3 regions of the Bacillus sp. C-3-6 genome follow, and region 3 is predicted to be linked to each of the others. Evidence: riboswitches for the same ligand, from Rfam matches in the RefSeq annotation. Region 3 holds a riboswitch; each other region holds the start of a gene.
The links. Region 3 has a riboswitch for S-adenosylmethionine ahead of ACW0JX_RS04045 (sugar ABC transporter substrate-binding protein). Riboswitches for the same ligand answer to the same signal wherever they lie in the genome.
Positions count from the first base shown of each region.

Region 1: it holds a riboswitch for S-adenosylmethionine, as region 3 does, so the genes downstream of both, ACW0JX_RS02060 (cyclase family protein) here and ACW0JX_RS04045 (sugar ABC transporter substrate-binding protein) in region 3, are expected to answer to the same signal.
Region 2: it holds a riboswitch for S-adenosylmethionine, as region 3 does, so the genes downstream of both, ACW0JX_RS01060 (ABC transporter permease) here and ACW0JX_RS04045 (sugar ABC transporter substrate-binding protein) in region 3, are expected to answer to the same signal.

Region 1 covers NZ_CM137247.1:385,252-388,515, forward strand. The annotation lists gene ACW0JX_RS02050 (ATP-binding protein) at 1-696, shown strand, start outside; gene ACW0JX_RS02055 (hypothetical protein) at 926-1,306, shown strand; gene ACW0JX_RS02060 (cyclase family protein) at 1,335-1,967, opposite strand; SAM riboswitch class I at 2,053-2,165, opposite strand; gene ACW0JX_RS02065 (PRK06851 family protein) at 2,315-3,264, shown strand, end outside.
Region 2 covers NZ_CM137247.1:180,899-184,162, forward strand. The annotation lists gene ACW0JX_RS01040 (multidrug effflux MFS transporter) at 1-187, shown strand, start outside; gene ACW0JX_RS01045 (hypothetical protein) at 221-667, opposite strand; gene ACW0JX_RS01050 (hypothetical protein) at 942-1,445, shown strand; gene ACW0JX_RS01055 (DUF3951 domain-containing protein) at 1,462-1,677, opposite strand; SAM riboswitch class I at 1,847-1,952, shown strand; gene ACW0JX_RS01060 (ABC transporter permease) at 2,089-3,006, shown strand; gene ACW0JX_RS01065 (ABC transporter permease) at 3,024-3,264, shown strand, end outside.
Region 3 covers NZ_CM137247.1:792,886-796,149, forward strand. The annotation lists gene ACW0JX_RS04040 (sugar ABC transporter ATP-binding protein) at 1-783, opposite strand, end outside; gene ACW0JX_RS04045 (sugar ABC transporter substrate-binding protein) at 780-1,892, opposite strand; SAM riboswitch class I at 1,981-2,086, opposite strand; gene ACW0JX_RS04050 (NCS2 family permease) at 2,175-3,264, opposite strand, start outside.

The DNA.
Region 1 (3,264 bases), 410 kb from region 3:
TATGTAAGAACAGTGGTTGAAATGATGAACAATATGAAAGAGACGGAAAATTTAGCTGTGATTGGGACTATGTCTACAACAATTGCCCATGAAATTCGAAATCCGCTAACAGCGTTAAAAGGGTTTACGCAAATGCAAAAAGAAAGAAATCCAACTGATACGATGAGCTACGACATTATGCTACAAGAAATTGAAAGGGTTAATGGATTTGTTAGTGAATTGATGTTGTTAGGAAAACCAAAGCCAACAAATTATGAAAGGTGTAATATACGAGACATCCTTCTATATGTTGTGCATCTAATGGAAAGTTATGCAACGCAATATAGAGTTAAATGTCATTTACAAGTAGATGGGAATTTACCGGCTATAAACGGTGATGACAAGCAATTAAAACAAGTGTTATTAAATATCATTAAAAATGGAATAGAATCAATGCCAGAGGGTGGAGAAATTCATATTCGTGCATATCAAAAAACGCAAGGACATTTGTGTATTTCTGTTGAAGACCAAGGATTTGGTATAGAGAATGAGAAGTTAGAAAAAATCGGCAAGGCGTTTTACACAACAAAGGAGACTGGTACAGGACTTGGGTTAATGATTACATATAAAATTATTAAGGAACATCAAGGGAGTATCACGATCCAAAGTAGTCTAGGAGTAGGAACGAAAGTAGAAATTTTTCTGCCGACCGTTTAATGTATTGGGAGAAAAGATTTTTCAGAAAAGTGTTCTTGTTGTGTAAATATAAACATTTTATAAAATGTTTCAAGAAGGGTTTTTTTTATAAAATACTTCGTTTATAATGGAGGAAAATATCGACATGAGATTGATTGCTCATGTAGCGGTTCAGTGGTGTTATGAAAAGATAAGAAGGGGTGCACACGCATCCTTTTTTCTATGCAGATATTATGAAAGAGGTGGTATGATGGAATTAACATTAAATTCGACTGTATGTTTACACACGATTCAATTTCGAAAAGAGCAAAAGAATTATATTGTAAAAGATACAATTACAGGAGAAAAATATGAAATGCCGCCACTTTGGATTGATGCATTGGCAATGATGCGTGACGGTTTTTTATTGGGGGAAATTGAGGAGAAATTAAAAGAAGAGTATCCATCCGAAGAAGTGAATATGTTAGCATTCACGAGGCAACTGTTAGAACTAGAACTTGTTGAAATGGTAGATGGAGAAGAGATAGCTTGCACAAAGAAGAAAGAGATAGATTGTTTAGCTTGGGTGCGTCCCCGTGTGGAACAATTCTTTCTTAATTTAAATAGAAAATATAGAAGCAAAGACCAATAGTGGCCTTTGCTTTTTTTATAGGCTGTGTTTAAAAAATAACAGCAAATGCTCTTGCGAAAGCACCGTCACTATTTTTAATTTTTAAAGGTGCTGCTGAGAAAAAGAAACGTTTTGTTTCGATAGCATCTAGATTTGTTAAGTTTTCAATTAAGTAAATATTATTCCCTAGTAATATGTGATGAATCGGTGATGTTTCTGTTGTGACTTCATCAGGAGAAATGAAATCTAAACCGATAGATTTTACTTTTAATCGCACTAGTTCTTTAGCTAATTCTTCAGAAAGATAAAATGCTTCTTTCTCATAAGCTTCTGTATTCCATTTGGTGGATAGATTAGAATGAAAAATAACAATATCACCTTCTTTTATATCAGCATTATGCAATACTGCCTTAGGTAATTTGCGTTCTTGAATATGTGTTACATCTATAAGAACAGCTTCGCCTACAAATTGATCCAGCGGTAATCGATCGATGGTCGTTGCGCCTGAAATAAAATGCGCAGGGGCATCACAATGCGTGCCAACATGAACGACAGAATGAAAATCTGTAACTTGATAGCCTGATTCTTCAACACTTGTAACAGCTTCTAGTTGTATTTTAGGTGTTCCAGGAAATTGAGACATATTATTTTCAAATGTTTGCGATAGATCAATTACTTTCATTTTACATACCTCCAATATATGTTTTTCAAATAATAAAAAGCTCATCCTTCAGTATCAAGAAAGATGAGCTTTACATGCTAGTTGAGTTTTATCTTCCAAAATGCAATGCATTTTGCAGGAATTAGCACCTATTCAGTTTGTATAAACTGAGGTTGCTGGGCTTCAAAGGGCCGGTCCCTCTGCCTCTCTTGATAAAGAAGTATTCAGTTTTTAAAATCGGAATTTTCCGATAGTTAAATTGTAATTCATTTCCTTTTTTCGTGCAATACAAAATAGGTATTCACCCAAATAAAGCTGCTCGCATATTGTAGCTTATGTAAATAGAATGCTGCGAAGGAGTGAGTGCAGTGACAGGAAATATATTAAATTATTATGCTGGTGGTAATACAGCTAGGGGATTTCACAATTTATACGAAGAGAATTTAAAAGGATTAGACAGATTATTTATCTTAAAGGGTGGCCCAGGAACGGGAAAATCTTCTTTAATAAAGGCAATAGGTCGTGAATGGATTGAAAAAGGATATGATATTGAATTTTTGCATTGTTCTTCTGATAATAAATCGGTTGATGGTGTAATTATCCCAAAATTAAAAGCAGGAATTGTTGATGGGACATCGCCGCATGTTATTGAGCCAAAAATGCCAGGAGTTGTTGAAGAGTATATAAATTTAGGAATTGCTTGGGACTCAGATAAACTAAGAAAGCAGAAGTTAGAAATTGAAAGATTTGTTTCAGAAGCAAGCAAAGCTTTTCAGTCTGCTTACGCACGTTTTAAAGAGGCATTGGTTATACATGATGAGTGGGAGAAGATATATATTGATAATATAGATTTTAATAAAGCAAATGAACTAACCAATCAGCTAATCCAGAAATTATTTGCAGATAAAAACGGGAGACAATCGCTTGTAAAACATCGTTTTTTAGGAGCTGCTACACCGAAAGGAGCAGTTGATTTTGTTCCTAATTTAACAGAAGGGTTACCACATCGTTATTTTATAAAAGGGCGCCCAGGCTCTGGAAAATCAACGATGCTCAAAAAGTTAGCTAAGGCAGCTGAAGAAAAAGGATTTGAAGTTGAAGTATATCATTGCGGATTTGACCCGCATAGTCTTGATATGGTTATCGTAAGAGAATTAGGCTTTGCAATTTTTGATAGCACCGCACCACATGAATATTTTCCAAGTCGCGAGGGTGATGAAATTATTGATATGTATGCCCTTATTGTTACGCCAGGGACGGATGAGAAATATGCGAAGGAAATTCGTGATGTTTCCATTCAATATAAAGCAAAAATGAA
Region 2 (3,264 bases), 610 kb from region 3:
CTTATTACAGTTCATTTCAGGAGCGCTTGTCGCTCCGCTAGTAGGTATTGGTGGGAGTAATACAGCGTTACCGATGGGTGTTGTTATTGCGCTTTGTGAAGTAGGAGCAGTATTATGTTATCTATTTATGGCCAGAAGAAGTGAGAAGCAGTTTGAACTGCAACAAAGACAAAATTTAGAGGCTTAACAAAAAAGAACTGATTCAAAGGGAATGTTTGAATCAGTTCTTTTTTTCATTTCTTTGAAATACCTCATACATATTATTCATGATCGTATCATATAAAACAGCAAGTTTATCCCACACCCAGCGATTACTATCGACTTCTTTTTCCCCACAGTCGATAATATCGGTATGGTCAGTAATTTTATACGCTTTTTTAACGATAATAGGAGCAATCTTCGGTATACGTGGGATTTCCTTTAAGGTATCTGCAAAGTTTCCAATGTAGACATGACCGATGATTTCGATTGTTAATGATTTATCCGATATATTTAGCACGGTATGAAATTGATTTGTATGTTGTTGTTTTAAATATTGAGCTAACTTAAATGGAGCATGCTTCTTCTTTAATACGCGGCGAAGGCTCTCTGTATTTTCGATATGAAGTGATTTTTCGCGAATAAGGACACGAATATCTTCTCCCATAAAAGGCATTGTGTTGTACATAGATGATTCTCCTTAAAACCTTACATATGTTTGCGTTATGCATATGTAAGTCTAGCATGGTTTGTTCTTTATGTGTGCTTACAGTTTTGTAAGGTGATGTAGTAAAGCATTGCAAAAGTTATTTGTATAAAGTGACGATACTGTGACAAACATGTTGGTATATATATTACGATGTTGTCTTAAGTGTAAAAAGTAGGGCGTTCTCGGTATAATAACAAGTGGAGATAAAAGAAACTATAATGAGTAATAGCTGTAGATAAAAGGAGAAGAAGAGATGAAGAAGGTTTTGGGTATTGCTGTAATGGGAAGTATGATCCTTCTAGTAGGATGTAATGGAAATAAAGATACGAAAGAACCGAAAGAAAAGGTAGAGCAATCTACTGAACAAACAGAAGAGATGAAAGAATACCTTGCAGTACATGAAAAATACGATATAAAAATGAATAAAGAAATTAATAAAGCACTGCAGTTATTTGAAGTGGCAAAAGAAAAGGGCGGTAAGGAAATAACGAATGCTACATATAAAGAAGACGTGCAAAAGGTAACAACGAGCATGTTAGAAGATATTGATCATATACGTAAAGAAATTCGTGTTCCGAAGTCGAAAGAGCAAGAACATGAGGTATATATTGGTTTCTTGAATGAATCAGAACAAGCGATGAAAAAATTACAGAAGTTAGCTAAAGAAGAAGATTCATCGTTGATTCGTGATATAGAAATTAATTTTGCAACAGCATCGACATACTATAAACGTTTTCAAGCAGAAACGAAAAAATAACCTTGCCTGTGCAGGGTTATTTTTTCTTCTTGCCATCTCCGTCTTCATCCTCAGATACTAATATTTTCTGTTCTTCGTGAAATTCGGAAATAGTTTGCCCGGTAATATTATCGAAAGGAGTATAAAAAGAAGTAATACGTTTCTTTTTAATAAAGAGTTTATAGGAGCCGATGATGACAAGTATAACGATTGTTAAGGGTAATCCTATAGTACCAAGAAGTAAGGGGTCCATCTTATAACTCCTTTAACATTATTTCTTTTTATTATAAGCCGAAAACTGTAATTTCGATAAATGAATTAAAAACTGATTTTTCTAAATTTATCCAATTTGATTGACTTTTCAATTTTTCAGAATTATAATTCGAAATATACAATTTGAACCAAATAATAATATAGCAATTTACTTATCCAGAGAGGTAGAGGGACTGGCCCTATGACACCTCAGCAGCGGGTTCTGTAATAGGAACACCGTGCTAATTCCAGCAAGCAAGTCTTGAAAGATAAGTGATGGGCCTTTGTTTGTTAAGCCTTGATCTTATTTTTTAAGATCAAGGCTTTTTGTATTCTAAAAAGAGAAAAGGAAGTAATGGAAAAAGTACATCCATAAAACAAAGTAAATTCATGCGTTTAGGGGGTTATTGAAGTGTATGTAATTAAAAAATTATCGGTTATGGTGTTTACACTATGGGTTATTACGACAGTGACATTTCTAATTATGCATATTATTCCGGGAGATCCATTTTCATCAGATGCAAAAATCTTTCCTGAAGAAGTGATCCAAAACATGAGAGCGAAGTATCACCTTGATGAACCGTTATGGAATCAATATGTTGCTTATTTAGACGGTGTAGTTCATTTTGATTTTGGTGAATCTGTTCAATCAACCGGGCAAGGTGTATCAGAAATTATAACAACTGGCTTTGGTCCATCAGCAATTATTGGTCTACAAGCACTTGTTATTTCATTGTTGGTAGGAATTGCGGCAGGGACATTTGCTGCTCTATATCATGGGAGAGTAATTGACTATAGTGTGAGTTTGCTCGCAATTCTAGGTATTTCTATTCCAAGTTTTATTTTAGCACCACTATTTATACAAGTATTTGCTATCCAATTTGAGTTTTTACCAGTAGCCTCTTGGGGAACATTCGAACATACGGTATTGCCATCCTTTGCATTAGCGTTAGGGCCAATTGCAGTTATTACAAGGTTTGTTCGTTCTAATATGATCGAAGTACTGCAGAGTGATTATATTAAGCTAGCAAGAGCAAAAGGTATACCAATTAAGAAGATTATTATAAGACATGCTCTTCGAAATGCGATTGTTCCAGTACTTACATTTGTGGGACCGTTAATGGCGGGACTTTTAACAGGGACTTTCGTTATTGAAAAAATCTTTTCAATTCCTGGCCTAGGAAAATATTTCGTAGATAGTATTTTTAACCGAGACTATCCGGTGATTATGGGAACAACGATTTTCTATAGTGCATTATTAATTGCTTGTATTTTCATTACAGATATTATTCACCGCATTGTTGATCCGCGTATTCGTTCTATTACATAAGGAGGGGGGATATTTAAATGGGAGCTTATGAAATTAATGAACAGTTATTAACGAAAGAAGAGAAAAAAGAATTAACGATAAATAAAAATCAGCAAACGATTAGCAGAAAGAAAGAAGTGTTTCGTAAGTTTATATCGAATCCAATCGCAGTTTTAGGAACAGTGACGTTATTGCTAATTATTGTTTTCTCGCTTATTGGCGAAAGTTTAACTTCATTTACTGCGAGTGAACAAGTAAAAGAGGCAACAAATTTACCGC
Region 3 (3,264 bases):
TTTAAATAGTTCCTCGCTCCCGGTTTTTGGTGCTGTATTAATAGGAAGTGTAAGTTGTTTTCCAGTCATTGCTTCCACAATTTGTTGATCTGTAATCGTTGTAATGGTTTCAGAAAGGGCAACTTGACCATTATGTAATACAGTTACATCATCCGCGAAATTTCGAATCTCTGATAAACGATGAGAAACTAAAAGGATGCCAATTCCTTTTGATGTTAAATCTTTTAATAGTTTCCCAAAGGTTTCAACTTCTTTTGGTCCAAGAGAAGAAGTAGGTTCATCTAATAAAAGGTAATTTGTATTGTTAGATAAAGTTCTTGCGATAAGAAGTAATTGTTTTTCATGTAATGAACAGTTTGAAACATCTTCCGAAACATTTAAATTTACCTGTACAGTTTGCAAATGTTGTTTAGCAAGTGCGACTAATTTGGACTTTGAAAATAGTACTTTATTTTGCATTGCTAAATGATCGATTAGTACATTTTCTAATACAGATAATCCGGGAATAAGCCCGTGATCTACTTCTTGTGTTACGAAAGAAATGCCATGCTTTTTTGCATCGCGCGGTGAAGTAAAGGAAACAGACTGAGTATCAATTTTTATATCGCCAACAACTGGTTGAATTTCACCAGTTGCTATTTTTAGTAAAGTACTTTTTCCCGCACCGTTCATGCCTAGTAAAGCGTGTACTTTTCCTTTTTGAATATGAATAGAAACATCTTCTAGAACAGGTGTAGTGACATGATAAGAATGTGTAATGTTTTGAAGAGAGAACGTCATCATTTTTTCTCCTTCTCTAATTTTTTCATCCAAGGGGAATATGCATCTTTTGAGTCTCCCCAACCGTTTATATATTTTGATAACTGATCCATTGTTATATTTTCTTTTGGTAAACTATTTTTCTTTACTAAATAAGGTTCTAGTGAATAAATATCTGGCGTTTGTTCACCAGCGATTTTTTTGTATAAAAATCGTACTTGAACCTTACCTACTTCAGCTGGATCAGTTGCAGCTGTAGCAGTCCAAGGTGAGTTTTCTTTTTGCATGAGCTGTAAATCTTCATTGCTTAAGTCAATGCCATATACTTTTATATCTGTACGACCAGCTTGTTCAAGTGCTTTAACAGCCCCTTTAGCAAACTCATCCCACGAAGCGAAAATAGCTTGTAAATCGCCTTTTTTCGGATATTTCTTTAGTAAAGCTTCTACTTGTGTTTGTGTATCGAGCGGTGTGTTATTACTAGCAGTACCGAATCTTGCAACTTCTTTTATATTTGGATACCGTTTATAAAAAGCATCAATGATAACATTGCGACGTTCCATTGGAGCAAATCCGCCGACCCATACAACTGCGATATTTCCTTGTCCATTCAAATCTTCCGCTAACGTTTTTAATGATTTCCATGCAAGACTATAGTCATCTTGATCAATAATTGTCACACCTGGCAAGCGTAGATCGTTATCGAACGCAACTACGGGAATGTTCGCCTGTAACGCTTTTTCTACTCCAGGTTTTAGTGCTTCAGAACGGCCATGATCAATTAAAATACCATCCACTTTTGAATTAATAGCAGTATCTAAATTTGCAGCCATTTTTGCTAAATCGTTATCAGAATTGTAGACTTGTACACTGCCGCCAAATAGCTCAACTTGTTTTTTGACACCCTCAATATATTGAGAGGAAAAAGTTCCGATGGACATTTGCATAATTAATGCGATTTTTAATGGCTTCTTCATTTGGCTTGGAATTTCTGTTTGTAATTGATTTTCTACCGTTGTAGTCGCCTTTCTCACAGTTTGTTGCTTTTGTGAAGAGATAGCATCTTGTTCATTTGTACAAGCCGCTAATGTAAATAAGAGAAAAATAAGTACGATGGAACATAATTTTTTCATAAAAAAATCCCTCCTAAACTAAAAAGAGAGAGGAGGGAGTGAAAATAAAAAACGCCTTTTCATATAGAAAAGACGCCTTATCATATTACTCTTATCTTTCAACACAATGTGTTGTAAGAATTAGCACCGTGCCCATAAATGGGTCGGTTGCCGGGCTTCGTAGGGCTCATCCCTCCACCTGCTCTTGATAAGACATCGAATATTTAACTATTTTGAATTATTCCACAAACGAATGGTATTGTCAAACAGTATTTATAAAAAAATCCCTCAGGAAGAGGGATTTTAATGTGGTAAGAATATCAATTGATAAGCAAACAAAATTCCAAATACATACACAAGTGGGTGAACAGCACGGAATTTACCTTTTGCCACTTTCATAAGTGGATATGAAATAAATCCAAGTGCGATACCTGTTGCGATACTTGATGTAAGTGGCATGCTTAAGATTACTAAAAATGCTGGGAATGCTTCATCAAATGCATCCCAATCGATGTGGCGAACTGAACCCATCATAAGACTACCAACGATAATTAATGATGGTGCAGTAATAGCTGATACACCAGAAACAGCACTTACTAATGGGCCGAAGAATGCTGCTAGTGCGAATAGAACAGCTACTGTAACAGTTGTTAAACCAGTACGACCACCAGCTGCAACACCAGCAGATGATTCAATGTAAGCTGTTGATGGTGTTGTTCCGAACATAGAACCGATTGTTGCTGAAAATGAGTCAGATAGAAGAGCTCGTCCAGCTTTTGGAAGCTTTCCGTCTTTCATAAATCCACCTTGTTGAGCTACCCCAAGTAATGTACCTGTTGTATCGAATAGTGTAACAAGGAAGAATGAGAATACAACGCCATATAATCCGTAGTTAATTACGTCAGATACAGCAGTAATTGGATTTGAAACGATAATTCCTTCTGGTAATCCAGGCATTGATGTAACACCGTTTGAGAATGTTAACTGTCCTGTGAAGAAAGCGATAATACCAGTTAATAGCATACCAATAAATAGTGCGCCATTTACATTTAAAGACATAAGAACAATAGTAATTCCAAGCCCAGCCAATGCTAGTAGAACTGGAGCAGAGTGAAGATCACCAAGTCCAACTAAGTTTGCATCATTTTTTGTAACGATACCTGTTAAACGTAAACCGATAAAGGCGATGAAAAGACCGATACCAGCAGTAATTGCATGTTTTAAGTTTTCAGGAATTGCTTCCATTAATTTTGTACGGAAAGATGTGAATGATAACAAAATTAAAATCATACCTGCTACGAATACAGCAGAGAATGCAATTGCGAAAGTCATGCCTTCATGAGCTTTTACAACAGAGTAAGAGAAGTAAGCATTTAATCCCATACCTGGCGCG